DNA from 2 places in the Sphingobium sp. KCTC 72723 genome. Region 2 is predicted to be linked to the other one. Evidence: riboswitches for the same ligand, from Rfam matches in the RefSeq annotation. Region 2 holds a riboswitch; the other holds the start of a gene.
The links. Region 2 has a riboswitch for cobalamin ahead of cobW (cobalamin biosynthesis protein CobW). Riboswitches for the same ligand answer to the same signal wherever they lie in the genome.

Region 1 (14,744 bases), 980 kb from region 2:
CAATGTCAGGGCGTCGAGCGTCCGCCCGTCGGCCAGCAGCAGCGCCGCGCCGATCGCGACGCAGGGCAATGCGACAGCGACATGGACATAGCTGCGGTTTTCCAGGCTGCCCATCAGCCAGCTCATGATTTCCATCGCGGCGAAGGGATTGGGCGACAGGTTGAGCGACAGGCTGATCCCCGCGCCCGCGAGCGTGCCGACCGCGATTCCGGCGAGGATCAAGGTGAGCGGGCTTTCCGAAGATCCGGCCAGCAGGAACAGGGCAGCAATGGCGACGAGCGCAGATGTGATGGCGAGCATCGGCAGGACGAGCGGGTGAAGCGCGCTGATGCCATAATAGAGCGCACACACCGCGCCCAGCGCCGCTGCATTGGATGCACCCAGCACCGAGGGTTCGGCGAGTGGATTGCGCAGATAGCCCTGCAACGCCGCACCCGACAGGCCCAGCATGGCTCCGACGATGAGGCCCAGCAGCAGGCGCGGCAGGCGCAGGTCCAGGATGATGGCGCGCGCGATATCGTCTCCGCCGCCGGTCAGGACGGCAAGGATGCGCGCCGGGCTGATCGCGACAGCGCCCAGCAGCACCGACCCCAGTGCCGCGACGAGCAGAATGAGGAGCAGCGCGGGGATGAGGAGAGGATGGCGGCGGACGGTCATTTGTGAGCGCCTTGGCGGTTGGCAAAGCAGGGTGTTCCTGCGAAGGCAGGAACCCAGTTCTGACGGTGGGACTGGATTCCTGCCTTCGCAAGAACATGACGTGCTAACAGACAGGCTCCATGACCCGTTTCCTGACCCTTGCAGCGGCCGCCCTGACACTCACCAGCGCGGCCCATGCTGCGCCACGCCGGATCGTGTCGCTCAATGTCTGTGCCGACCAGTATCTGATCGCGCTGGCGGACAAGGGGCAGATTGCGGCACTCAGCAGCAATGCGCGCGATCCCGAATTGTCGGCGGCGGCAGAGGCTGCACTTGGGCTTCGCGTGCTGCGGCGCGCTTCGGAGGAGGTGCTGGCGATCCGGCCCGACCTGATATTGGGCTATCCCATCGGGCCGAACAGGGTCGCGGGCGCGCCGCCGGGGCAATGGACCATGCTGGGGCTGGCCAGTGCGGACAGCTATAGCGCGATCCTCGATCAGATACGGCAGGTCGCGCGGGCGGTGGGGCATCCTGAGCGCGGCGAGCGGCTGATCGCGCGGATGAACCGCGATCTGGCAGCGCTGCCAAAAGCGAAGCGTGGCGGGGTAGCGGCCTATTATCAGCGGCGCGGCTATATGACCGGCACCGGCACGCTGGTCGACGACCTGATGCGCCGGGTGGGCCTTGTGAATCTGGCAGGCAAATTGGGCAAGCCCGCGCTGGCGCAGGTGCCGCTGGAGGCGATGGTCGCGGCGCGGCCCGACTGGCTGATCGTCGAAAGCGGCAGCGTGGCGGTGGTCGATCAGGGGACCGAGATGCTCCAGCATCCCGCGCTGAAATCCGTGCCGCGCATCAGCGTGCCGCAAAGCTGGACCGTATGTGGCGGCCCGGCCTATGTGCAGGCGGCGCAGGGTATCATTGCGCGGTTGAACGCGCATAAGTGAAGGGACGGGCTGCGCGCCCGTCCCCCCTTGTCCCCCGTCAGAAGCGGACACGCACGCCGCCAAAGGCGGAGCGGCCATAAACGCCATAGCCATAGGCGGTGGCGTAGGCTTCATCGAACAGATTGTCGATGCGGCCATAGACTTCCAGATGCTCGCCCAGCGACAACGCGGCACGCAGGCCCGCCAGCGCATAGCCGTCGAGGCGGCGGGTGTTGGCGGCATTGTCGAAGCTGTCGCCCACCATAGTCAGCGTCGCGCCGGTGGACAGGCCGAAGGACCAGACATAGTCTGCCGAGACGCTGACCGCGTTGACCGCGCGGCGCGGCAGGAGGTTGCCATCCGTAGCCCCACCCGACCGATCGCGCGCATCGACATAGCTATAGCTGCCGGTCACGGTCAGCGCGTCCACGGGCTTCAGCGCAATGCTCGCTTCCACGCCCTTGGCACGGGTGCGGTCGAGGTTGCTGTAGCTGAAGGTCGCATTGTCGTAATTGATCTGGTCAGTGGTGTTGCGCAGGAACGCCGTGACCGACAGGATCGCCCGCTCCCCGTCCAGGCTCTGGTCGAAGCCGATGTCGTAGCTTTTCGATCGTTCGGGGCGCAGCGCGCTGTTGCCGCTGAATGTGTCGTAAAGCTGATAGAGCGAGGGTGCCTTGAACCCTTCGCCATAGCTTAATCGCACATTGGTCGCGCCCGCATTGGGCGTGTAGTTGGCGTTCGCACCGAACGTGGTTGCGCCGCCGAACTGGCTATGGTCGTCATGGCGCACGCCGCCAGTGACGGACAGGCCAGTCAAGGGCTTGACGATCGCCAGCGCATAGACGCTGTCGATATTGATCTTCGCCGACGACGTACTGCCGAAACCGAAGAAGTCGTAATCGGGGCGCTCATGTTCATAGCCGAACACCAGCTTGGCCTGATCGACCGGGGCATATACGCCTTCATATTCAAAGCGCAGGTTGGTGCCGGAATAGCCATAATCCGCGTCGGTGCCGCGCACGAAATAATAGTCGCGGTCGTTGCGCAAGTAAGTCACCGCCGCGCGGCTGGTCAGGCGACCGTCGAGCAGGGCAAGGTTGAGGCCCGCATAGCCGACATATTGGTCCATTTTCGACACGTCGCTGCTGTCGGCAGGCGCGCCGAAGAAGCTGTCATAGTCGAGGTCAGCATGGATATAATAGCCGCGCAGATCGAGGCTCAGCGCGTCGCTGAACGCCAGTTTCAGCCGGGCATTGGTGGCGATATTTTCATAGCCGTCCTTTTCCGTGCCACCCACAGCCGACGAAATGCCATCGGTGCGAAAATAGGCTGCGCCAATGCCGCCCGACGCCATGCCGCTGGTGCCAGACACATCTGCTTTCGCGTTCAGCGTATCGCTATAGCCATAATCGACCGAGGCGTTGGCCCCGAAACCTTCCGCCGGCACGCCGGTCATGATGTTGACCACGCCGCCGATCGCCTGGCTGCCATGCACGACCGAGTTGGAGCCGCGCAGCACTTCGATCCGGCGGATATTGCCGGTCAGCAAATGGCCGAAATCATAGCCGTCACCAATGCCGCTGGGGTCGTTGACCTTGACCCCGTCGATCAGCACCAGCGTCTGCGTCGTTTCCGCGCCGCGCAGCGACACGCCGGTCACGCCGCCAGTGGAACCATTGCGGTTGAAGCGGACCCCCGGCGTGGTCGCCAGCAGATCGACCACATCGACCGCCTGCCGCGTGTCGATCGTCTTTGCATCGATGATGGTGATTGCCTGGCCGACTTCGTCGCGCGATTGGGCAATGCCCGACGCGGTGACGACGATATTGTCATCCTGTGCCAAAGCAGGCGTGGCCGCCAGCAGCGCGAGAAGAGAAATCCCTGTTTTTACCATGATAATAGCCCTGAGCGTCATGTGCGACTTCAAGGCCGGGGCGTCCGTTTCGCAACGGTCGCGCCGCGATGCAGGATGACGCCACCCCCCGCCGCACGGCACGATGCGGCCCCGGCCGCATAGCGTCGCTCGACGGAAAACCACCGTGCCATGACCATCCCCTGGATCAGGGCAAGAGCGACCAGACGCCGGCAGGTCTCCTGGCTCGCGGGTCATAGCGGCGATGCACAAGCCTTCCCGAACCCAAAAGGTTCAGTGACCGGGTCTTTGAAACCCTCTGTGCATCGCGCTCACCGCTTACAGTTGCAGGGACAGCCGTGGAATAGGGCAGTTTCCCGCCCGCACCACATTCCCGTTTTCAGCCTCTTGCGAGGCACCGGCGCGATCTATTGCAAGGACGATGAACCGCCCCTGCGCCGCGCGCTCTAGGGGAAAGGTGGAGCGGTGCCAAGCCGCCCGTGTCGCTAAGGCCGCAAAGCGTTGCCATGATGCAACAGCGCGTCGGGCCGGGCCAGCACGACCAGCGGCAGCCCGGCCTGTTCCGCACGCTGGGCTGCCAGCGCGGTGGGCGCGGAAATGGTGACGAGCAGCGGGCATCCGCTCAGCACCGCTTTTTCCACCAGTTCATAGGAACAGCGCGACGACAGCAAGGCAAAGCCACCGTCCCAGTCGGTGCCTGCGCGTTTCATCGCCCCGATCAGCTTGTCGAAAGCATTGTGCCGCCCGACATCTTCGCGCGCGCAGCCGATCGTCCCGTCCGCGCCGACATAAGCCGCGACATGGGCCGCGCCGGTGGCAGCGTTAAGCGGCTGGTGCGCAGCCAGTTCACCCAGCGCACGGAAAATGGCGGCGGGTTCTGCGCGTGATTGCGCCGTAACGGGCGGCAGCGGGCGCATCGCCTGTTCCAGATTTTCAACGCCGCACAGGCCGCACCCCGATTCCGACAGGCGGTGCCGCACCCGGTCCAGCAGACCATCGGTCCGGTCGGCAGGCAGCGTGGCGCGCGCGACCATCCCCTGCCCGGTATCATGGACATCGACGGCGAAGGGCGCGTCGTCCGGTCCGATCAGCCGGTCGGCCAGCGCGAAGCCCAGCACGAGATCGCCAATATCATGCGGGGTCGCCATCAACACCGCATAGCCGACGCCGTTAAACTCGACCGCGATCGGCACTTCCTGCGCCAACGCGCGGGCGACCGGATCGGCCTGACCGTCCGGGGTCAGGCGAGTGAAGGGGACATCGGGCGAATGGTGCGTCACGATGTGGGGTGTCCGAAGGTAACGGACAGGATCGGCGGCGCTGCGGGCATGAAGCGACCCTATGGCCCGGCGTGCCGCAACGCAATGCCATGCAGGTCCGGCACGCTTTTTGACGGGGGTGACCATGACACTCATATGCTATCGGCTTGGGACATTCATGTGCGGGGCGATATGGCAGGGTCAGGGATATTGGGCGCGGTGCTGGCCGGTGGACGATCGCGCCGCTTTGGCAGCGACAAAGCGCTGGCGGTGATGCCGGACGGGCGGACGCTGATCGACCATGCGGTGGCAGGACTTGCGCCGCATGTCGCAAGCATCGTGATTTGCGGGCGTGAGGGTGGCCTGGCAGATCGGCCCGCGCCGGACTTGGGACCATTGGGGGGATTGAACGCTGCGCTGCATCATGCGCGCGCGGAAGGTTTTGCCGGGGTGCTGACCAACGGATGCGACATGCCGCTCTATCCGGCGGATCTGCCCGTGGCGCTGATCGGCGCAGAGGCAGCGATCCTTAAAGGTCAGCCTTTGCTGGGCTGGTGGCCAGTGACGCTGGCCGATGTGCTGGACGCGCAGCTGGCGGAGGAGAATAATCGTTCGATCCGGGGCTTTGTCGATCGGATCGGCGCGCGCGTGGTGGATATGCCGGGGCTGATACTGCCCAATATCAACCGGCCGGAGGATCTGGCGGGGTTGTGATTCGCTGGATCAAACCGTCGCGGCCACGCGCGCCGCAACTTCCACTGGAACGCCATTGCCTGCGACCGCTTCGCCGATCAGCAATAGCGTCGGGTCTTCGTCGCTGATCGTCTGGACCAGAAAAGCGAGCGCCGACAACTTGCCCCGGATGAGGCGTTCGCCGGGCAGCGAGACGTTGACCGCGACCATCACCGGGGTTTCGGGGTCACGCCCCGCACCGATCAGGCTGCGCGCGATTTCGCCTGCCGCCGCGCGGCCCATATAGATGCCCAGCGTGCCGCCGGGCCGGGCCAGTGCGTCCCAGTCCAGCTTGAGCGGTTCGCCCGCTTTCAGATGCGCCGTCACCAGCGTCAGCCCGCGCGCCTTGCCGCGCAGAGTGAGCGAGGCGTGGCCGCTGGCCGCCGCCGCGCTGGCCGTAGTGATGCCGGGGCAGATGCGCACGCGCACGCCGCCTTCGCCCAGATGATCCATTTCCTCCGCCGAACGACCAAAGATCGACGGATCGCCACCCTTCAGCCGGACGACGCGCTTGCCCGCGCGCGCGGCGGCCAGCAACAGATCGTTGATGCTTTCCTGCTGCTTGCTGTGGCGGCCCGAACGCTTGCCCACACTCACTCGCTCGACGTCATCGGGGATAAGGTCCAGCACGCCCGGCCCGACCAGCGCATCGTAAAAGACGATGTCGGCAGCGCAGATCAGCTTTTCCGCCTTGCGCGTCAGCAGATCCGGGTCACCCGGCCCCGCGCCGACCAGCCAGACTTCGCCGCGCGCGATCAGTTCATTCGGCTGCATGGAGCGTCTCCTGTCGAGTCTGGGCAAGGATGTTGGCAAGTGCGGGGCGGCAGGAACCGCAATTGGTCCCTGCGCCAAGGGCTGCACCGATGGCAGGCACGTCCACCAGTTGCTGGCTGCGGATGGCGGCGACGATAGTGTTCAAACCGATGTCGAAACAGACGCAGATGATTGCGCCCTTATCCGGCTGATTGCCCGGCCCACGTGCCGCCAGCACCGATGCACCGACGCTTTCGACCGCCAACTGGCCGATCAGCCAGTCGCGGGTCGGCAATATGCCGGTGCGGGTGACGATCAGCACGCCCGCCAGCTTGCCGTCGCGGATGATCGCGACGCGGCGCGTACCGCGCGTCTGGTCGATCGCCTCTACGCGCTCACCCTTGGGCAGGCAGGCTTCCAGCCGCGCCGCATCGCCATTGCCCGCCACTTCATACAGCGCGCCGCCCGGTACGGTGATGCGGGTGGCCCACAGGCATGGCACGCGCACGGGTTCGTCGCCGCGCAGGATGAGGAAGCCTTTCCATTCGGTAGCGACTTTTTCGACGCGAACGGGCGTGGATTTGAAGCCCGGCTGACCCGAATGGGGATCGACCAACGGGCGGGGCAGCAAGCCCGTGCGCCCCCCGCTCGATTGCTGGTCTGTCCAGTGGATCGGGGTGAATATTTCACCAACGCGCTGGCCAGTGCTGATCGCCGCCCGGAACAGGCTTTCGCCCTGCGGCGTGGCGACGCGGGCCAGATCGCCATCGGCGATACCGAGCGCGGCGGCGTCGGCGGGATGGATTTCGACCAGCGGTTCCTCGCGATGGCGCGCCAGTTTGGGCGACAGGCCGGTGCGAGTCATCGTATGCCACTGGTCGCGATAGCGCCCGGTGTTCAGCGTCATCGGCCAGTCGCGCAGCGGTGCCTGAACATCCATCTGGCTGACCGGCAGCAGCCGCGCCTTGCCATCGGGAGTCGAAAAACGCCCATCGGCGAAGGGCGTGTCGCCCCAGCGGAACGGTTCCATCGCGTCATAGGCTTCGTTGCCCATGGTCGCCTGACCGCGCAGGTTCAGCAGCCGCGCGCCGTCATTCTGATAAGCAGTCAGGCGCGCATGTTCGCGCCAGATGTCGGCGGGCCGATCATAAGCGAAAGCATTGCGAAACCCCATGCGCCGCGCGACTTCCGTCACGATCCACCAGTCGGGTTTCGCTTCGGCAGGCAGCGGCAGCAGCGCGCGCTGGCGGCTGATCGTGCGATCCGAGTTGGTAACGGTGCCGTCCTTTTCGCCCCATGCCGCGGCGGGCAGGCGGACATGGGCGTGGACGGCGGTGTCGGTGGTGGCCATCACGTCCGACACGACGACGAAGGGGCAGCTTTCCAGCGCTTCGCGGACGCGATTGGCGTCGGGCAGCGAAACGGCGGGGTTGGTCGCCATCACCCACAGCGCCTTGATCCGCCCTTCGTTGATCGCGCGAAACAGGTCGACGGCCTTCAGCCCCGGCCTGGTCGCCATGGTCGGCGCGGCCCAGAAGCGGCCGACGCGCGCGACATTGTCCGGCGCAAAATCCATATGCGCCGCCAGCGTGGACGCAAGGCCACCGACTTCGCGCCCGCCCATGGCGTTGGGCTGACCCGTGATCGAAAAGGGCGCGGCACCCGGCTTGCCGATGCGGCCGGTGGCGAGGTGGACGTTGATGATCGCATTGACCTGATCGGTGCCGCGAATCGACTGGTTGATGCCTTGGCTGAACATCGTGACGGTGCGCGGGTTCGCAGCGAACAGTTCGTAAAATTGCTGAAGCATGGCGGGCGGCAGATCGCACGCCTTGGCCGTCGTCCACAGGTCATGGCCGGTGCGGATATGGTCCCAGAAGCCGTCGGGCGCGTTGACGCTGCGCGCCATGAAATCCGCGTCCAGTTGCCCCGCCTGATCCATCCAGGCGAGCAGCCCGTTCATCAGCGCGACGTCGCTGCCGGGCCTCAGCGCCAGATGCAGGTCCGCGCCTTCGCAGGTTTCGGTGCGGCGCGGGTCGATCACCACCAGTTTCGTGCCGCGCGTGGCGCGGGCGGCCTGGATTCGCTGATAGACGATCGGGTGGCACCAGGCGGTGTTGGACCCGACCAGCACGATGAGGTCCGCTTCGTCCAGATCGTCATAGCTGGCGGGAACGACATCCTCACCAAAGGCCCGGTTGTGGCCCGCGACTGCGCTCGACATGCACAGGCGGCTGTTGGTGTCGATATTGGCCGACCCGATAAAGCCCTTCATCAGCTTGTTGGCGACATAATAATCTTCGGTCAGCAATTGGCCGGAGACGTAGAAGGCGACACTGTCGGGACCATGTCTGGCGATGGTTTCGCGGAAACGTTTGGCCACAAGATCGAGCGCCTTGTCCCAACTGGCGCGCTTGTCGCCGATCATGGGATGGAGCAAACGGCCTTCAAGGCCCACCGTCTCGCCCAGATGCGTGCCTTTGGAACACAGCTTTCCGGCGTTGGCCGGATGCGCTTCGTCGCCCCTGATCGTCACGGCGCGGCTGCCGGTCGGCGTCGCCGCGATGCCGCAGCCGACGCCGCAATAGGCGCAGGTGGTGCGGATAGGTTCGGCCATTATAGCCCCTCCCCTTCAGGGGAGGGGACGGGGGTGGGGGCTATCCATCGGGCGCAGCGTCTCAGGCACGCCCCCACCCCAACCCCTCCCCTGAAGGGGAGGGGCTTTTGGTTGTGCTTCCTCACGCCGCATCCTTCATCGAAACAGGCCGGGCGATCAGGATGCGGCCATCTTCCTGTTTCACCGCGATCGTGGGGGTGCAGCCTTTATCCTCGCCCTGCGCCTCCCCGGTTTTCAGCGCGATGTTCCAGTTGTGCAGCGGGCAGGCGACGTTGTGGCCATGGACGATGCCCTGGCTCAGCGGCCCTTTCTTGTGCGGGCATTCGTTGATCAGCGCGAACACATGGTCGTCGCCGGTGCGGAAAACGGCGATTTCCTTTTCGCCGCCGATATGGACGGTGCGCGCGCCGCGTTGGGGAATGTCGGCCAATGTGCCGATGTCGATCCAGTCGGTCATGTCATTCACTCCGCAGCGATGGAGATGGGCTGGAGATGCTGGTGCAGCTCGGTTTCGGCACCGGCGGCGCGCTGCGCCCACGGGTCGTCCTGGCTGAAACTTTGCGAATAGAGGAAACGGGCGCGCAGCGCTTCGCGGCCTGCGTCATCGTCCGCGATCCGGGCTTTGACATAATCGACCCCTACCCGTTCGATCCAAGGCGCGGTGCGCTCCAAATAGCGGGCTTCCTCGCGGTAAAGCTGCGTGAAGGCGGCGCAGTAATCGAGCGCTTCCTGCTCAGTAGATACCTTGCACAGGAAATCGGTGACGCGGACATGAATGCCGCCATTGCCGCCGACATGGAGTTCATAGCCCGAATCGACGCACACGATGCCGAAATCCTTGATCGTGGCTTCCGCGCAATTGCGCGGGCAGCCCGACACCGCGATCTTGAACTTGTGCGGCATCCACGACCCCCAGGTCATCCGCTCGGTCTTGACGCCAAGGCCCGTCGAATCCTGCGTGCCAAAGCGGCACCATTCGGACCCGACGCAGGTTTTGACGGTGCGCAGCGACTTGCCATAGGCGTGGCCGGATACCATGCCCGCCGCATTGAGATCCGCCCAGACGGCAGGCAGATCTTCCTTCTTGATGCCGAAAATGTCGAGCCGCTGGCCGCCGGTGACCTTCACCATCGGCGCGTCATATTTTTCGACCACGTCGGCAATCGCCCGCAATTCGCGCGGGTTGGTCAGGCCGCCCCACATGCGCGGAACGACCGAATAGGTGCCGTCCTTCTGGATATTGGCGTGCATCCGTTCGTTGACGAAGCGGCTCTGCTGATCGTCGACATAGACGCCGGGCAGCGCGCAGAGCAGATAGTAATTGAGCGCAGGCCGGCATGAAGAACAGCCGTCGGGCGTGGACCAGTGCAGTTTCTGCATCACTTCGGGGATGGAACGCATGTCCTGCGCCACGATTTCGCGGCGCACATCGTCATGGCCAAAGCTGGTGCATTTGCACATCGTCTTCGGCCCGGACTGGACATCGTCGCCCAGCGTCAGCGCCAGGATATTTTCGACCAGCCCCGTGCAGCTGCCGCAGCTGGCCGAAGCCTTGCAGCCCGCGCGCACCGCGTCCAGGCTGCACGCGCCCTTTTCGATGCAGGCGACGACCTGCCCCTTGCTCACGCCGTTGCAGCCGCAAATCTCGGCATCGTCCGAGAGCGCTGCAACGGCCGCCTTAGGGTCCATCACGCCTCCTCCAGAGGCGAAGGACTGGCCAAAGATCAGCAGGTCGCGAATGTCGGCGACATCCTCATCCTTTTTCAGAAGGTCGAAATACCAGCCACCGTCAGCGGTATCGCCATACAGCACCGCGCCGATGACGCGATCGTCCTTGACGACTACGCGCTTGTAGACGCCGCGCGAAGCGTCGCGCAGCACGATATCCTCGCACCCTTCGCCGCCGGAGAAATCGCCGGCGGAAAACACGTCCAGACCCGCAACCTTGAGCTTGGTGGAGGTCACGCTGCCCTTATAGCCTGTGTGCCGGTCGGTCAGGCCATCGGCCAGGCTGCGGCACATGTCCCACAGCGGCGCGACCAGGCCGTAGACATTGCCGTCATGTTCGACACATTCGCCGACCGCCAGCACGTCAACGTCGCTGGTGACCATATGATCGTCGACCTGGATGCCGCGATTGACCGCCAGCCCCGCTTCGCGCGCCAGCGCAGTGGACGGGCGGATGCCCACGGCCATCACGACCAGACTGGCGGGGATTTCGCGGCCATCCTTCAAACGAACGCCCTCGACCTTGCCTTGCCCAAAGATTTCGGCAGTGTTCGCGCCGGTCAGGATCGTCTGGCCGCGTGCTTCCAGCGCGCTCTTGAGCAGCCAGCCTGCCGCTTCGTCCAGCTGACGTTCCATCAGCGTGTCCATCAGGTGGATGACGGTGACCTTCATGCCGCGCAACGTCAGCCCGTGCGCCGCTTCCAGCCCCAGCAGGCCGCCGCCGATCACGACGGCGCTGCCGCCTCCCGCCGTTTTGCCAGCCTCAGCCGCCGCCAGCATCGTGTCGACATCCTGCATGTCGCGGAAGCTGATGACGCCGGGCAGATCCTTGCCCGGCACCGGGATGATGAACGGGTCGGACCCTGTGGCGATCAGCAGCTTGTCATAATGCACGGTGCGGCCGCTATTGGCAGTGACGCTCTTGGCTGCGCGGTCGATGGCGGTCACCGGGTCCGCGACGATCAGTTCGATGTCATTGTCGGCATACCAGGCGCGGTCGTTGATGACGATGTCATCGAACGTTTTTTCGCCCGCCAGCACCGGCGACAGCATGATGCGGTTATAGTTCACATGCGGTTCCGCGCCGAAGATGGTGACGCGGTAGCGTCCAGCGTCGCGCGCCAGCAATTCTTCCACCGCGCGGCACCCGGCCATGCCGTTGCCGACCACGACCAGATGCTCGCGCACATCGTCCATCGGTACGAGGATGTCGTCCCCGCTGTCCGTCACCGGACTCACTCCGTCCTGAAATTCCATCCTCGTCACTCCAGAAAACAAAAAAGCCGCCATCCTGACCCCCGGTTAGAACCGGAAGTCAGGATGGCGGCTTTGCCATCATAAGTGCCGCAACGACCCGTCCCTGGATCATATTGGCTATGGTTGGAAGGACAACTCTGTCCTCTTGCATTGCACCATAAACGGAATCGCCGACACGCTCAAGCGATTCCGTTCGCGGTCGATCAATAGGCCCAGTCGGCCTGAATCCACAGTTTGTGAGTGTCGGTCGCCGTCACCTTGGCATCATAACGGGCGTAGCGGACGGACAGGGCCGTCTTTTTCACCTTCGCCGATGCGATAAGGTTGATCTCATTGCCATAATGCTGGTCCAGCCGGTCGCTGTCGAAGCGATGCCAGGTCGCCATCAACGCCACGCCCGACAGCGGACCCAGCTGTTTCCAGCCATAACCGCCGCCGACATACAGGTCGCGGATGCCATTGGCAGGGGTGATCAGAAACTTGTCGGCCCAGCCCTGAAACTTGAAATTGGTGCCGAGCGGCGTCTGAAAACTGGTGAGAGCGGCACCCCGACTCGCGCCCAGCACTTCATAGCCTGCGTTGAGCTTCCATCCCTTCACGTCCAGCGTCGCGTCGGCCAGCCAATAGTCGGCGCTGTAATCGTTGGGATTGCGGTGATAGTCCGACTGGCGCGCATAGCTGAGCTGGTAGCTGAGCTTCGCCACCTTCGACAGCGGACGCGCGCCTGCCAGCCGCACGCCATAGGTCTGGCTGGACATGCGAAAGCCCTGCATCGCGGCTTCATCCTGATCGACGAGATAGGCAAAGCCGGTCAGCGCGCCGATGGGCGTGACGTAGGACAGGTTAGCGAAGATATTGTCGCCGCTCACCGCCTGCTGCCGCGCATTTTTGCCCTGAAAACCCCAGATGGTGCGCACGCTCCAGGCGTAGGACAGGTCCACCTTCAGCCCCTTGGCCGGGGTCAGTTCGGCGCGCACCGCGTCGAACGTCTGGCCGTTGTCACGGAAGGCGACATTGCCGACGAAGCGTTCGTCATCCAGCGCGATTTTCTGCCGCCCGCCGGTGAGTGTCAGTGTCTTGGTCTTATATTGCAGCTGGGCGATGTAGAGCGCGATATTTTCAGGATCGGCAACGATCGGCCGAGTCGCAGCGCCATTCAGGCCGTCATAATATTTGTCGATGACCGCAAGCGTCCCCTGCCCCACCACGGTCGCCGACAGCGCGCCGCTGCTGGCGGTCAGGCCAGCACGGGCGCGCACGGTCAGCGCGTCGGACTGCTCGCTCGCCAGCCCCTTCTGGTCGGCCTGTTCGTAGCGCAGCCGGGCTTCGGCGACGGGCTTGAGGACGATGTCCTGAGCATGTGCAGCAGGCATGGCGTTCCCTGCGACGGCCAATGTGGCCGCCGTTGCGATCATATATTTCATGGAAATTCATCCCCCCTGGATGATGTTGCGACACTGTTAAGGAGGCGGCCTTCCTTGGGAAGGTCCGCCCCCGCCCCTCCAAACTCGTCAAATCAGATGCGTGCGCCCGTGGTCCAGGTTGCGCGCCAGCGGGCCTTGACCAGCGCGACGCCGACGAAGGCCAGCACCGAAAGCCCGGCAAAGATCAGGAACCCGGCGGAAAAGCTGCCGGTCAGCTGCTTGGCAAAGCCCAGCGAACTGGCAAGGTAGAAGCCGCCAATGCCGCCAGCCATGCCGACCAGCCCGGTCATCACGCCGATTTCGGCCTGAAACCGCTGCGGCACCAGTTGGAACACCGAACCATTGCCCGTGCCGAGCGCCAGCATGGCAAGGACGAACAGGCCCAGCGCCGCAGGCAGGGTGGTGGCATAAGCGACCCCGGCCAGCGCGATGGCGGCAATGATGTAGACGATCATCAACGCTTTCACGCCGCCGATCTTGTCGGCCAGCGCCCCGCCCATCGGACGGACCAGCGACCCGGCGAACACGCAGCCTGCGGTGCAGTACCCCGCCACGATCGGCGTCAGGCCGAACTGGTCTGTGAAGTAGATGGGCAGCGAAGCGGCCAGCCCGACGAAACCGCCGAAGGTGACGGCGTAAAAGGCCATGAGCAGCCAGGCATCGGCTTGTTTAAGCGGTTGAAAATAATCGACGATCTTCTTTGGTGCTGGCGCATTGGGCGCGTCCTTCGCCATGATCATATAGACCACGAACACGATCGACAGCGGGATGCAGGCCAGGCCCAGCACCGCGTTCCAGCCGAACAGCTTGGCCAGCACCGGGGCGAACAGCGACGCCAATACCGTGCCGCTATTGCCCATACCGGCCAGGCCCATTGCCTTGCCCTGATGTTCGGGCGGATACCAGCGGCTGGCCAGCGGCAGCGCGATGGCAAAGCTTGCCCCCGCAAAGCCCAGCACGACGCCCAGCGCCAGCGTGCCTTCAAAGCTGCTGACGCCCATCATCCAGGCCGTGAACAAGCCGACGATGACGATCACCTGGCTGATCGCGCCCGACAATTTCGGGCCGATACGGTCGACCAGCAGGCCGTTGACCACGCGCAGCAGCGCGCCCATCAGCGTCGGCGTGGCGACCATCAGCCCCTTTTCGGCCGGGGTCAGCGCCAGCGTGGTGGCAATCATCGGGGCAAGCGGCCCCAGCAAGACCCACACCATGAAGGCAAGGTCGAAATAGAGAAAAGCGGCGATAAGGGTCGGCGTGTGGCCGGCCTTCCAGAAGCTGGTCGCGACGGCGGGCTGCTCACCCTCCTTGTCGCGATCCCAATAAGCAGTTGCCATGATACGTCCCCAGAAAACGGAATTGGACACGAAAAAAAGCCGCAGGCCGGACGACGCCCTATGGCATGTCCGGTCAGCGGCTTTGCTGCGATGTGGATGGGGATGGCAGTCCCGCCCTTGGGAACGCACATCCGTATAAACGCGCTTCATCGCGCGACAATGCCTTTATCCCGCGAATCGCATCATGTTGCAAGGCACAATTTTC
Region 2 (14,744 bases):
AAGGGACAGAGCGCCGATGGCCGGGTGCGGCTGTCGATCGCGGGTTTCGTGACCGATTATCAGAATTTCCAGAACACGGTGTTTCTGGGCAATTCGGTAGTGCTGTCGGTGCCGCAGGTCGATGTCCATGGCATCGAGGCTTCGGCGCAGGCGGCATTGGGCGCGGGGTTCAGCGTCGATGGCGGGCTGGCGTGGACGCATAGCCGGACGGGGCGATACCTGACCCCCAATCCGACGCCGGAGCCGGGCGAACCGGCGGTGCTGGACATGAGCGGACAGCGCACGCCCAATGCGCCCGACTGGACCGTCAATGGCGGCATCGGCTGGCAGGGCGCAGCGGGACCGGCGATGGTGGATGCGCGGTTGAGCGTCGCATATGTGTCGCGGGTGGATTTCGAGATCGACAATATCCTCCATTCGCCCGGCTATGCGTCGGTGGACGGGCGCGCGGGCATGAGCCACGGGGCGTGGACGTTCGACATCTGGGCGAAGAATCTGCTCGACAAACGCTGGGCGATTTCGGCGTTCGGGCAGCAGCAATTGCCGCTGTTGCTGGGCCTTGGTCCCAACGGGCCGTTCGACAGTTTCACCATCAACAGTGGCCGCCAATATGGCGCGAGTGCGCGGGTGCGCTTCTAAAAGCAAGGGAACAGACGATGGGCTTTTGCGACGATATCTGGGCGGAGGTCGCGCCGTTGCGGCAGGCGATTTTGGGGCATCCTTTTCTGGACGAATTGGCGCGCGGGACATTGCCGAGGCCAAGTTTCCAGCATTATATCGTGCAGGACAGCCTGTATCTGGCCGAATATGCGCGGGTGCTGGCGATTGCGGCGGCGCGGGCGCCCACGGCGGCGGGGCGGCTGGAATTTTCCGACGGGGCCAAGGTTGCTGTCATCGTGGAAGAAGGGCTGCATCAGGCATTTTTCGCGCAGTTCGGCGTCAACGCGGAGATGGCAGCAGCAGCCGAACCGACGCCCGCCTGCCTTGGCTATACCAGCTATCTTGCTAGCCTGGCGGCCACGCGCAGCTATGAGGAATTGATCGCGGCTATCCTGCCGTGTTTCTGGGTTTATTGGGAAGTGGGCTGCGCGATCAAGCCGCTGGCGGCCAGCCCCAACCCCTATGCGCCGTGGATCGACACCTATGCCGCGCCGGAATTTGGCGCGGCGACGGATCGCGTCCGTGCGCTGGTGGACGCCGCCGCCGATGCCGCGACGCCCGCGACCCGCGCTGCCATGGCACAGGCGTTCCGCATGGCGACCCGGTTTGAATGGATGTTCTGGGATTCGGCCTATGCGCGCGAAAGCTGGCCCATTGGCTTTGCGTAAAATCTGATCTAGGGATGCGCACGGACGCCGGTTCAGGCCGGGGTCCGACATGATCGCGCCGGTGCCTTGTCATGAGGCTTAATCGGGAATGTGGTGCGGGCGTTTTGGCGTCCAAATCCACGGCTGTCCCTGCAACTGTAAGCGGATAGCGCGATGCACATCGCTCCTTTGAAACAAGGGAGCAGCCACTGGGTCAAACCGGGAAGGCGTGCATCAAGCTGTGACCCGCGAGCCAGGAGACCTGCCGGCGCACTGGTCGCTCTTGCTAAGGTCCAGGGGATGGTCTTGGCACGGTAACTCTCCGTCTGAGCGACGAAACCATGCGGCCGGGGCCGCATCGGTGCGGGATGCCGGGTGTATTTTTGCGCCCGCCCGTCGTCGCGCGCCGACCGGCCTTATGGGCCGGCACGCCCGGCCGTTCGTCGTCGCGGCGCGCGGAGAAAATTATGTCGGATCTTTCCAAGGTTCCCGTCACCATCGTCACAGGCTTTCTGGGCGCGGGCAAGACCACGTTGATCAGCCATCTGATCCGCAATACGAGCGGGCGGCGGCTGGCCGTGGTCGTCAATGAATTCGGCACGCTGGGCGTCGATGGCGACATCCTCCAGGGCTGCGCCATTCCCGATTGCCCGGCGGAAAATATCGTCGAACTGGCCAATGGCTGCATCTGCTGCACCGTGGCGGATGATTTCATCCCCACGATCGAACGGCTGCTGGCGCTGGAGCCGCGCCCCGACCATATCGTCATCGAAACATCGGGATTGGCGCTGCCCAAGCCGTTGCTCAAGGCGTTTGATTGGCCCGCGATCCGCAGTCAGGTGACGGTCGATGGCGTGCTGGCGCTGGCCGATGCCGAAGCGGTGGCGGCGGGGCGGTTTGCGCCCAATGTCGCGGCAATCGACGCGCAGCGCGCCGCCGATCCGGGCATCGACCATGAAACGCCGTTGAGCGAATTGTTCGAGGATCAATTGGCCTGCGCTGACATGGTGTTGCTGACCAAATGCGATCTGGCTGGACCGGAAGGGGTCAAGGCCGCGCGCGCGGTGATCGCGGCGGAGGCGCAGCGCCCGATGCCGATGATCGAACTGGTCGAAGGCGTGGTCGACCCCCGGCTGATCCTGGGCCTGAATGCTGCGGCAGAGGATGACATTGCGGCCCGCCCGTCGCATCATGATGGCGCGGACGATCATGAGCATGAGGATTTCGACAGCATCGTCGTAACGCTGGACGAGATTGCCGACCCCGCCGACCTGACCGCGCGGATCGAAAAGCTGGCGCGTGAGCAGAATATCCTGCGGGTGAAAGGCTATGCCGCGGTTACGGGCAAGCCGATGCGGTTGCTGGTGCAGGCGGTCGGCGCGCGGGTGCGGTGTCAATATGACCGGCTGTGGCAACCGGGCGAGGCGCACGTAGGCGCTCTGGTGGTGATTGCCGAACATGATCATATCGACCCGCAGGCGATCCGGGCGGTGCTGCTGGGCTGAGCCGCGATGCACGTCATCTTTCGCGAAACGCCGGGCATGGAGGACATGGCCAGCCCACGGGATCTGCGGCAGACGCCTGCGGATATCGTGATCCTGTCCTTTTCCGACAGTGACCTCAGCGCCTTTGCGGCGGGGTGGCGGACGAGTGCGGGATTGCCGAGCCTGCGCATCGCCAATCTGGCGACGCTGGCGCATCCGCTGTCGGTCGACACCTATGTCGAGCAGACGTTGGCGGGGGCGAAGGCGATCCTGATCAGGCTGATCGGCGGGGCGAGTTACTGGTCCTATGGCCTGCAACAGGTGGAGGCACTGGCGCGGGCGCGCGGCATAAAGCTGGCGGTGCTGCCGGGCGACGGGCGCGTGGACGCGCGGCTGGATGCGGCATCGACGCTGCCTGTGGCGCAATTGCGGCGGCTGGCGCGGCTGTGCGACGATGGCGGAGCAGATGCGGCGCGGGCGGTGTTGCTTGAACTGGCTGGGGGCGGTGGCGATGCGGCGGCTCCTTCCGTTGGCACGGTCGGGGCGTGGCGGACGGGGGATGGCGTAAGCTGTCCGGCTGCCTTCGCCTTGCTCTCAAACAAGCCGCCTATCCTGCTGATATTCTATCGTTCCTACCTGATGGCGGATGATCTGGACCCGTTCGTTGCGCTGCAAGCGGCGCTGGAGGCGCGGGGGTTCGATGTGATCGCCTTGTTCGCGCCTTCGCTCAAGGCAGTGGAGGTGCGCGGCTGGATGGCGCGCTGGGCGCGGGCGCTGGGTCCGGGGGCGATTATCAACGCGACGGCCTTTTCGGCGCGGGATGAGGATGGCTGCACGCCGTTCGACGGCGTGGACGTGCCGGTGTTTCAGGTGGCGCTGTCCACCGGCGACCGGGCGGGATGGCAGGCGGGGATGCGTGGCCTTTCCCCTGCGGATCTGGCGATGCATGTCGTGTTGCCCGAAGTGGACGGGCGGGTCTTTCTGGGCGTGGCGAGTTTCAAGGATGCCGATGCGCGCGACCCCGATGTGCAACATGCCCGCGCGGTGCATCGGGCCGACCCGGCGCGGATCGCGGCAATGGCGGATCGGGTGGCGGGCTGGGTGAAGCTGAGAGAGGCGGCGCAGGAACGGGGGCTGGCGCTGATATTGTCCACCTATCCGGGCAAGGCGCATCAGATGGCCCATGCGGTCGGGCTGGATGCGCTGGCGTCGGCGCAGGCGGTGCTGGCGGATATGGGGGCGGCCTGTCCCGACCTGTCCGGCGCACTGGCGGTCGAGCGGATGGCGTGGCCGCTGGCGGATTATCGCGTGGCGCTTGCGGCTTTGCCCGAAGCGTTGCGGGGGGCGCTGAGCGCTGCGTGGGGGGCGCCGGAGGATGACCCGGCGGTGGACGATGGAGCGTTTCGTTTTGCCGCTTTGCGCGTGGGGCGGACGATCGTTGCGCTTCAGCCCGAACGGGGTGCGGCGGCGGCGCGCGATGGCGAGTATCACGACCTGTCGCGTTGCCCGCGCCACGCCTATGTCGCTTTCTATCTGTGGTTGCGCGCGCAGGGGACCGACGCAATTGTCCATATGGGCGCGCATGGCACGCTGGAATGGTTGCCGGGGAAAGCGGTTGGCCTGTCGGACGATTGCTGGCCGCAAGCGCTGACAGGGGCGATGCCGGTCATCTATCCCTTCATCGTCAATGATCCGGGCGAAGCGGCGCAGGCCAAAAGGCGGATCGGCGCGGTGACGATCGGCCATGCGCCGCCGCCGCTGGTGCCATCACGCCATGGCGTGGGGCTGGAGCGGATCGAGGCGTTGCTGGACGAGTTTTCCGGTGCCGACGGGCTGGACCCGGCGCGGCGTGGGCGGTTGCAGGCGGCGATCATTGCCGAAGCGCGCGCGCTGGGGCTGGAGGCGGAACTGGGGCTGGATGGCGGAATGAGCGCGGCAGAGACGCTGACGCGGATCGACCGTTTCCTGTGCGATATCAAGGAAAGCCAGTTTGGCGACGGGCTGCATGTCTTTGGCCGGGGCGAACAGGGCGCGGCGGAACGGGCGGGGTTGCGGGCGGCGCTGGCAGGGCGGCGTGTGGTCCCCGGCCCGTCGGGGTCGCCGCATCGCGGGCGCAGCGACGTGCTGCCGACCGGGCGCAACCTCTACAGCGTCGATCCGCGCGCGGTGCCAACGGCTGCTGCTTATGCGCAGGGGGTGCGGATGGCCGACGAACTGGTGCGGCGGCACATGCAGGATCAGGGCGATTATCCGCGCGCGATGGTGGTGGACCTGTGGGGTTCGGCGACGATGCGCACGGCGGGCGAGGATTATGCCATGGCGCTGCACCTGATCGGGGTGAAGCCGGTGTGGGACGATGCGTCGGGGCGCGTGACCGGGGTGGAGGTCGTGCCGCTCGACCGGCCGCGCGTGGACGTGACGTTGCGGGTTTCGGGCCTGTTCCGCGATGCTTTTCCGTTGCTTGGGCCATTGTTCGGGCAAGCGGTGCGAAGTCTGGCGTTGCTGGACGAAGCGACGGATTGGAACCCCTTTGTCGGGCGGCTGGAGACCCCGCGCGTCTATGGGCCGCAGCCGGGGCGTTATGGGCTGGCCATGGGCGATACGCTCGAAACCTATGGTGACGCGGCGCGGCGGGCGGCGGGCAAGGCATGGCTGGCGGCGTCCGATCACGCGCTGGACCGGGGCGCGGCGGTGGCGGACGCGGAGGGGCTGCGTGCGCGGGTGGCGGCGGCGGACGGATTCGTCCATGCGCAGGATCTGCCCGAAACCGACCTGTTGCTGGCGGCCGATTATGCCGCGCATGAGGGCGGCTTTGCCGCAGCGCAGGCGGTGACGGGGGGCAAGGCGGCGCTCTATCATCTCGACAATCGCGACCCGGCGCGAGTCAGCGCCCGGACGTTGAACGAGGAAATCGCGCGGGTGGTGCGGGCGCGGGCGGCGCATCCCGGCTGGATTGCGGGGATGTTGCGGCATGGCTTTCGCGGCGGCGCGGAAATTGCCGCGACGCTCGACCATCTGGGGGCGTTCGCGCATCTGACCGGGCAAGTGCCGCCGCAACTGTTCGACCTTTATCATGATGCGACGCTGGGCGACGGGGATGTGCAGGCGTTTCTGGCGCGGGAGAATCCCGGTGCGCTGGCGGCGATGGAAAGCCGGTTCGCGGCGCTTCATGCCGCAGGGTTATGGCAGACCCGGCGCAACTCCATCGTCGCGGGGCTGGGCGTATGAGCGGCTTTGCGGTGCGGGGATGGTGCCCCGATGCGTGGCGGCCGATGGCGGCGGGCGACGGATTGCTGTTGCGGGTGCGGCCACCGCTGGGGCGGCTGACCTGCGCGCAGATGCGCGTGATCGCCGATGTGGCGCGCGCGCAGGGCAATGGCCTGATCGACCTGACGAGCCGCGCCAACCTGCAACTGCGCGGAGTGCGGTTGGAGGCACTGGCGCAATTGTTGCCGGTGCTGGTGGACCATGGGCTGGTCGATGCCGATCCGCTGATCGAGGCGAAGCGCGGCATGATCGTCGCGCCGGGATGGCAGGCGGGGGACGATAGCTGGCGGATTGCGGGCGATCTGATGGCGCGCCTGGTCGATTTGCCGGTGCTGCCGGGCAAGGTCGGTTTCGTGATCGACGCGGGAGCGGCGCGGGTGCTGGGCGAGGAAAGCGGCGATTTTAGGATCGAGCGGGCGCGCGATGGCGGGCCGATATTGCGCGCGGACGGGCGCGCGACGGGCATGGCAGTGGCGCATGGGGCGGAAGTCGATGCGCTGGTGGCGCTGGCGCACTGGTTCGTGGCGAGCGGCGGCGCGGCGGCGGGACGGATGGCGCGGCATGACGCCCCCCTGCCCGCTTTTGCCAGTGGGGATGCTGTGCCTGCGCCTTCCGATCCTTTGATACCGGGGCCGCATCCGACCGGCTTCGTTGTCGGCGTGCCGTTCGGGCGGATCGCGGCGGCGCAACTCGCGGCGCTGGCCGATGGCGGTCATGCCGTGCGGGTCACGCCATGGCGGTCGTTGCTGGTCGAGGGTTTGGCTGTGCCGCCGATCGAGGGATTGATCGCCGATCCTGCCGACCCGCTGTTGCGCGTCGATGCCTGTCCGGGGCGGCCTTCCTGCCCGCAGGCCAGCGTGGAGACGCGCGCGCTGGCGCGGCGGATTGCGCCCTATGTTCGGGGTCGGCTGCATGTGTCGGGCTGCGCAAAAGGGTGCGCGCGGGCCGGGCCTGCCGATGTCGTGCTGACCGGGTGGGAGGGTCGCTTCGACCTGAGTTTCAATGCCCGCGCGGGTGATCCCCCGACCATTAAGGGGCTGACGCCCGCCCAACTGCTTTCCCATTTCGGAGCCGATTAGATGCCGCATCTCTACGAAACAGATGGCGCGGCGATCTATCGCCAGTCATTCGCCATGATCCGGGCGGAGGCGGACCTGACCGGCTTTGACGCCGACGAGGAGCAGGTTGCCGTGCGGATGATTCATGCGGCGGGGATGGTCGATCTGGCGGGGCATATTCGTTTTTCCGATGGGTTCGTGGCAAGCGCACGGGCGGCGCTGGCGGCGGGTGCGCCGATATTGTGCGACGCGCGCATGGTGTCGGAGGGGATTACGCGCGCGCGGCTGCCCGCCGACAATCGGGTGATCTGCACGCTGAACAACGCGCCGGTGGTGGAAATGGCGCGGGCGATGGGCAATACCCGGTCCGCTGCCGCGCTGGAGCTGTGGCGACCGCATCTGGCGGGTGCTGTCGTGGCGATCGGCAATGCGCCGACCGCCCTGTTCCACTTGCTCGACATGCTGGCCGATCCCGATTGCCCGCGCCCCGCCGCGATCATCGGTTGCCCGGTGGGGTTCGTCGGCGCGGCGGAATCCAAGGATGCGCTGTGGGCGGAGCAGCCCGTCCCCTGCGCCATCGTGGCCGGGCGGCTGGGGGGCAGCGCGATCACGGTCGCGACGGTCAATGCGCTGGCGAGCCGGGCGGAATGAGCGGGGTCGGCACCATCCATGGCGTCGGGCTTGGTCCCGGTTCGCCCGATTTGATGAGCGTGCGCGCCGACGCTCTGGTGCGCGGGGCGCGCCATGTCGCCTATTTCCGCAAGGCGGGGCGTCCGGGGCAGGCACGGCGGATCGTGCAGGACATGCTGGCGCACGATGTCATCGAAATCCCGATGGAATATCCGGTCACGACCGAAATCCCGCTGACTGACCCGCGTTACAATGCGCTGCTTTCCGCCTTCTACGCCGATTGCACCGCCAAGCTGGCGGCCATCGCACAAGGCGGCGCGGACGTGGTGGTGCTGTGTGAGGGCGACCCGTTTTTCTATGGGTCGTTCATGCACCTGCACAGTCGGCTGACGGGCATCGTGCCGGTCGCCGTGGTGCCGGGGATCACAGGCATGGCCGGGGCATGGACCGCGTCGGGCGCGCCAATCAGCTGGGGCGACGATGTGCTGACCGTGTTGATGGCGACGATGGCGGAGGCGGAACTGACGCGCCGCATCCGGGATACCGACGCGCTGGTGGTGATGAAGATCGGCCGCAACCTGCCCAAGCTGCGCCGCGCAGTCGCGGCGGCGGGGCGGACCGATGCGGCCTGGCTGGTCGAACATGCCGCCATGCCGGGGCAACAGGTCACGCCGCTGGCGCAGGCGGAGGCGGTGACGCCTTACTTCTCCATCCTGCTGATCCATGGACAGGGACGACGGCCATGAGGGACGGGTGGATCGCCATCGCCGGGCTGGGTCCGGGCAGCGACGCGATGGTGACGCCGCAGGTGCGCGACGCGATGCGCCAAGCGACCGACGTGATCGGCTATATTCCCTATGTCGCGCGGGTTGCGCCGCGCGAGGGACTGACGCTGCATCCATCCGACAACCGGGTGGAGATCGACCGGGCGGTCCATGCGCTGACGCTGGCGGCGGCGGGGCGGCGGGTGGTCGTGGTGTCGTCGGGTGATCCGGGGGTGTTCGCCATGGCGGCGGCTGTGTTCGAGGCGCTGGAGAGCGGGCCGCCAGCATGGCGCGACCTGCGCATCGACGTGCTGCCGGGCATTACCGCGATGCTGGCGGCGAGCGCGCGGGCAGGCGCGCCGCTGGGCCATGATTTCTGCGCCATCAACCTGTCGGATAATCTGAAACCCTGGGGCTTGATCGAGCGGCGGGTGCGGCTGGCGGTGGAGGCGGATTTCGCCATTGCCTTCTACAACCCCCGGTCGAAGGCGCGGGCGGAGGGCTTTGCCGCGATCCTGCGGCTGTTGCGGGGCATATGTGGCGACGAGCGACCTATGCTGTTCGCGCGCGCCGTGTCCACGTCGGACGAGCATCTACAGGTCGTGCCGCTGTCGCAGGCGACGCCGGAGATGGCCGATATGCGCACGATGGTGATCGTCGGGTCGAGCGCCACGCGGATCATCGAACGGGCGGCGGGGCCGATCCTCTATACGCCACGGTCGGCGGCATGACCCAGCCAGCGCAGGACGGCATGGGGGCTGTGGACTTCATCGCGCGGTGGCAGCACGGGGCGGTCGATCAGGATGACCGGCAGGTCGAGCGCGCGGGCGGCGAGCAGCTTGGCCTGCGCGCCGGTGCCGCCGGCATTTTTGCAGAGGACAAGCTCGATGCCATGCGCCTGCATCAGGGCGCTGTCGCCTTCCACGTTGAAGGGGCCACGATCGACGATCAGGCTGTGATCGGGCAGCACGGGCGGCGTGGCGGGCGGATCGACGAAGCGCAGCAGATAATGATGCTGGGGCTGCGCGGCAAAGGCATCGACATGCATCCGGCCCAGCGCGAGCATGACGCGGCGTGGCGGCCCAGCCAGGGCAGCGACGGCCCCGGCAATGTCCGGCACATGGGTCCAGCGGTCGCCCGGCTGCGCGCGCCATGCCGGGCGAGTCAGCGCGATCAGCGGCACGGCGGCGATGCGCGCGGCCTCCACCGCGTTGGCGCTCATCTGCGCGGCGAAGGGGTGCGTGGCGTCGACCAGATGGGTGATGCGATGGTCGCGCAGATGGCGGGCCAGCCCCTCCACCCCGCCAAAGCCGCCGACCCGCACCGGCACCGGCTGCGCGCGGGGATGGTCGGTGCGCCCGGCATAGCTGAGCGTCGTGGGCATATCCGCGTCGGCCAGCAGACGGGCGAGCGCGCTGGCCTCGCTCGTGCCGCCCAGCAGCAGGATGTTGGGCATGGCTGACGCTCCCTGGCTGACGATCATCGGCATCGGTGAGGATGGAGCCGACGGCCTGTCCCTAGCGGCGCGGCAGGCGCTGGCGCAAGCGGAACTGGTGACGGGGGCGGCGCGGCATCTGGCGTTGTTGCCTGCGCTGGCGTGCGAGACGATGATTTGGCCGGTGCCTTTTGCCGATGGCGTGGCGATGCTGATGGCGCAGCGCGGGCGGCGGGTAGTGATGCTGGCGTCGGGCGATCCCTTCTGGTTCGGGGCGGGGTCGGTGGTGACGGCGCAGCTAGAACCGGGCGAATGGCGGGCCATGCCTGCGCCGTCCAGTTTTTCGCTGGCGGCGGCGCGGCTGGGCTGGGCGCTGGAGCGGACGGTCTGTCTGGGGCTGCACGCTGCGCCGATGACGCGATTGCGGCCGCATCTGGTGGCGGGGGGACGTGTCCTTGCGCTGGTCCGCGATGGTGCGGCGGTGGCGGAACTGGCGGCCTATCTGACCGGGACCGGGTTCGGACCATCAACGCTGCATGTGCTGGAGGCGCTGGGCGGGTCGCGCGAACGGGTGCGCACTGTTGCCGCCGACACGCTCGATTTTGGCGACATTGCCCATCCGGTCGCGGTGGCGATTGCCTGTGCCGGGGGTGGCGATGCCCTGCCCTGCGTGCCGGGGCGAGCAGACGAGTGGTTCGACCATGACGGGCAGATCAGCAAGGCGCCAGTCCGTGCGCTGGCGCTGGCGGCGCTGGCCCCGCGTCCGGGTGAAATGCTGTGGGATATTGGCGCGGGATCGGGATCGGTCGGGATCGAATGGCTGCTGGCGCATCCGGCCAATCGGGCCACTGCGTTTGAGGGTGATGCGACACGGGCGGCGCGGATCGGGCGTAATGCGATGGCGCTGGGGGTGGATCGGCTGGCGGTTGTTATCGGGCGCGCGCCGGACGCCCTGCCCCGCGATGGCGCGCCCGATGCCGTGTTTATTGGTGGCGGGCTGTCCGATGCTTTCCTGGAAGCCTTGTTCGCGCGGTTACTGCCCGGCACGCGAGTCGTCGCCCATGCCGTGAGTTTGGAGTCCGAAGCGCTGCTGGCGCGGGTTCATGGGATCAGGGGCGGCACGTTGCTGCGGATCGAGCTGGCGCGGGCTGCGCCGCTGGGCAGCCGTCGGGGGTGGCGGGCGTCCTTCCCCGTCGTGCAGTGGAGCGTCACGCTATGATCGTCGCGGGATTTGGATTTCGCGGCGGCGCGGGCCTTGCCGCGCTGGAGGCGGCGTTGGCGCAGCATGGCGTCGTCGCGGTCGATGCGCTGGCCGCGCCGGAAGATAAGGTCGCGTTGCTGGCACCGTTGGCGCGGGCGATGGACGTGCCATTGCTGGCCATTGCGCGCGATGCTTTGCAATCGGTCACGACGCACAGCCACTCCCCCGCCAGCCTGCGCGCCTATGGCGTGGGGAGCGTCGCCGAAGCCGCCGCGCTAGCCGCCGCCGGGCCGCGCGCCTTCCTGCTCCACTCCCGCCGCGTTTCGCCCGATCGCATGGCGACCTGCGCCATTGCCCAAGGATTTGCCCCATGACCGTATATTTCATTGGCGCCGGTCCCGGCGCACCGGACCTGCTGACATTGCGCGGGCGCGACCTGATCGCCGCATCGCCTGTGTGCCTCTATGCCGGGTCGCTGGTGCCGGAAGCACTGCTGGACCATTGCCCACCGGGTGCGCGCATCGTGAATACCGCGTCGCTGTCGCTGGATGCGATTATTGCGGAGATGGCAGCGGCCCATGCGGCGGGGCTGGATGTCGCGCGGCTCCATTCGGGCGACCTGTCGATCTGGTCGGCGATGGGGGAGCAGGTGCGGCGGTTGCGGGCGCTGGCCATCCCGTTCACGATCACGCCCGGCGTCCCGGCCTTTGCCGCCAGCGCCGCCGCGCTGGAAGCGGAACTGACCCTGCCCGGACTGACGCAATCGGTGGTGCTGACGCGCACGCCGGGTCGGGCCAGCACGATGCCGCCGGCCGAGAGCCTGCGCGCCTTTGCCGCGACGGGGGCGACGCTGGCGATCCATCTGTCGATCCATCAGCTTGATCGGGTGGTGGCCGACCTGACGCCGGATTATGGCGCGGAATGCCCGGTCGCGGTGGTGTGGCGGGCAAGCTGGCCCGACGAGCGAGTGGTCCGGGCGACGCTCGCCACCATCGTGGAAGCCGTGGCGGGCAGCATGGAGCGCACGGCGCTGATTTTGGTCGGGCGGGTGTTGAGCGCCGAGGATTTTGGCGAGAGCAGCTTGTACGCGCCCGATTATGACCGGCGGTTTCGGCCGCAAAGCGCGGCTTCACCTTTTGCGGAGACGGACGCATGAGCGTTCCCGGCCTGATGATTGCTGCGCCCGCTTCCGGCACCGGCAAGACCACGGTGATGCTGGGGCTGTTGCGGGCGCTGGTGCAGGACGGGCTGGTGGTGCAGCCGTTCAAGAGCGGGCCGGACTATATCGACCCGGCCTTCCATCGCGCGGCCAGCGGGCGGGCGTCGTTCAATCTGGATAGCTGGGCAATGACGCCTGCGCTGATCGAAGGGATCGCGGCCAAGGCGGCGGGCGCGGACATCGCGCTGGCCGAAGGGTCGATGGGCCTGTTCGACGGGGTGGCGCGGGCCGGGGCCAGCGGCAATGGCGCGAGCGCGGACATGGCGCAACGCATGGGCTGGCCGGTCATATTGGTCGTGGACGTCAGCGGACAGGCGCAGTCCGCCGCCGCGACCGCGCTTGGCTTTTCCCTGTTCATGCCAGACCTTCCGTTCGCGGGGGTGATCCTGAACCGGGTCGCCAGTCCGCGTCATGAAAGGCTGGCGCGGGCGGGGATGGAGGCGGTGGGGATCAAGGTGCTGGGCGCGTTGCCCCGGCGCGGCGACCTGACGCTGCCGGAGCGGCATCTGGGGCTGGTGCAGGCAATCGAGCATCCCGATCTGGACCGGGCGATTGGCGATTATGCCGCTTTCCTGCGCGCGCATGTCGATCTGGCGGCGATCGTGGCGGCGGCGGCGGCGGCGGCGCGGACGGGGGGTGGCGCGCTGCCCCTGCCCCCGGCGCAGCGGATCGCGCTGGCGCAGGATGCGGCATTTTCCTTCACCTACCCACATCTGCTGGACGGCTGGCGGCAGGCGGGGGCGGAGATTATGCCATTTTCGCCGCTGGCCGACGAAGCGCCTGCGCTGGACGCTGATCTGGTGTGGTTGCCCGGTGGCTATCCCGAACTGCACGCCGGGCGGATCGCGGCGGCGGGGCACTTTCTGGCGGGGCTGCGCGCCCATGCGCAGACGCGCCCGGTGCATGGCGAATGTGGCGGCTATATGGTGCTGGGGGATGCGCTGATCGCAAAGGACGGCGTTCATCATCGCATGGCCGGGCTGCTTGGCCTGGTCACCAGCCATGCGCAGCGGCGGATGCATCTGGGCTATCGCCATGCGCGGCTGATCGCGCCGCTGGGGGCCATCGCGGCGGGGACGTGCCTGCGGGGCCATGAATTTCACTATGCCACCATCGTCGAACAGGGCGACGCGCCACTGGCCCATGTGACGGACGCCGATGGCGCGGATGTGGCCGAAACCGGGTCGCATCGGGGGCATGTGACGGGCAGCTTCTTTCACATGATCGCGCCGGCCGCATGATCGCCATCGACCTGATCGGCATCGGCACGGGCAATCCCGATCATCTGACCGGGGCAGCGGTCAGGGCGATGAACGCAGCCGACCTGATCCTGTTGCCGCGCAAGGGGGACGCCAAGGCGGACCTGATCGACCTGCGCCGGGGGATATGCGCGGCGGTGTTGACCGGCGCGACGAGAGTGGTCGAGTTCGACCTGCCGGTGCGCGATGGGCGCGAGGATTATCTGGGCGCGGTGCGCGATTGGCATGATGCGATTGCCGGGGCGTGGGCGGCGGCCATCACCGCGCATCTGCCCGGCGGCGGACGGTGCGCGCTTTTGGTGTGGGGCGACCCGTCGCTGTATGACAGCAGCCTGCGCATCGTCGACCGTTTGCGCGACAGCGACATGGACATAGAGTTGCGTGTCGTGCCGGGCATCACTGCCATACAGGCGCTGACGGCGGCGCACACTATCCCATTGAATAATTTGGCCGATCCGGTGTTGATCACCACGGGTCGGCGGTTGCGGGAGGGCGGCTGGCCCGATGGTGTCGATACTGTCGTCGCGATGCTGGACAGCGGGTGCGCGTTCGAGCGACTTGACCCGGCTGGCCTGCATATCTGGTGGGGCGCCTATCTGGGCATGGCGCAGGAAGCGCTGGTCGAGGGATCATTGGCGGTCGCCGGACCGCGCATTGCCGCTTTGCGGGCGGATCTGCGTGCGCGCCATAGCTGGATCATGGACATCTATTTGATACGAAAGGATATTCATGTTGGATGAGGAAGCCCGGCACGCCGAAAAAATGCGCAAGCGTCAGGCCGCTCAGGCAAAAATCGTCGCGGGCAAGACGCAGGAAAAAGGGCTGCTGATCGTCCATACCGGCACTGGCAAGGGCAAGACCAGCGCGGCATTGGGCATGGTGGTCCGCGCGATCGGCCATGGCATGAAGGTGGGCGTCGTCCAGTTCGTGAAAGGCGCTATGGCGACCGGCGAAAAGGCGGTGTTCGATGCCTTTCCCGATCATGTCGAGTTCAAGCCGATGGGCGAGGGCTTCACTTGGGACACGCAGGACCGCGCCCGCGACATTGCGGTTGCGCGCACGGCCTGGGACGAAGTGTGCCGGATGATCGCCGATCCGTCTTATGCCATGGTGGTGGCGG

Region 1: another riboswitch for cobalamin. It lies ahead of SPBM01_RS20435 (TonB-dependent receptor plug domain-containing protein); the one in region 2 lies ahead of cobW (cobalamin biosynthesis protein CobW).

What each region holds. Positions count from the first base shown of each region.
Region 1 is NZ_CP060388.1:4,189,697-4,204,440, reverse strand. It holds gene SPBM01_RS20445 (FecCD family ABC transporter permease) at 1-657, opposite strand, end outside; gene SPBM01_RS20440 (ABC transporter substrate-binding protein) at 777-1,580, shown strand; gene SPBM01_RS20435 (TonB-dependent receptor plug domain-containing protein) at 1,618-3,453, opposite strand; cobalamin riboswitch at 3,626-3,849, opposite strand; gene fdhD (formate dehydrogenase accessory sulfurtransferase FdhD) at 3,918-4,847, opposite strand; gene SPBM01_RS20425 (molybdenum cofactor guanylyltransferase) at 4,884-5,405, shown strand; gene cobA (uroporphyrinogen-III C-methyltransferase) at 5,415-6,197, opposite strand; gene SPBM01_RS20415 (nitrate reductase) at 6,184-8,793, opposite strand; gene nirD (nitrite reductase small subunit NirD) at 8,915-9,250, opposite strand; gene nirB (nitrite reductase large subunit NirB) at 9,256-11,778, opposite strand; gene SPBM01_RS20400 (alginate export family protein) at 11,982-13,202, opposite strand; gene SPBM01_RS20395 (nitrate/nitrite transporter) at 13,295-14,539, opposite strand.
Region 2 is NZ_CP060388.1:3,206,396-3,221,139, reverse strand. It holds gene SPBM01_RS15760 (TonB-dependent receptor) at 1-639, shown strand, start outside; gene tenA (thiaminase II) at 657-1,328, shown strand; cobalamin riboswitch at 1,371-1,592, shown strand; gene cobW (cobalamin biosynthesis protein CobW) at 1,775-2,812, shown strand; gene cobN (cobaltochelatase subunit CobN) at 2,819-6,019, shown strand; gene SPBM01_RS15740 (cobalamin biosynthesis protein CobG) at 6,016-7,137, shown strand; gene SPBM01_RS15735 (precorrin-8X methylmutase) at 7,138-7,767, shown strand; gene cobI (precorrin-2 C(20)-methyltransferase) at 7,764-8,492, shown strand; gene cobJ (precorrin-3B C(17)-methyltransferase) at 8,489-9,241, shown strand; gene SPBM01_RS15720 (cobalt-precorrin-6A reductase) at 9,217-9,966, opposite strand; gene cbiE (precorrin-6y C5,15-methyltransferase (decarboxylating) subunit CbiE) at 9,956-11,164, shown strand; gene SPBM01_RS15710 (cobalamin biosynthesis protein) at 11,161-11,520, shown strand; gene cobM (precorrin-4 C(11)-methyltransferase) at 11,517-12,302, shown strand; gene SPBM01_RS15700 (cobyrinate a,c-diamide synthase) at 12,299-13,606, shown strand; gene cobF (precorrin-6A synthase (deacetylating)) at 13,603-14,364, shown strand; gene cobO (cob(I)yrinic acid a,c-diamide adenosyltransferase) at 14,354-14,744, shown strand, end outside.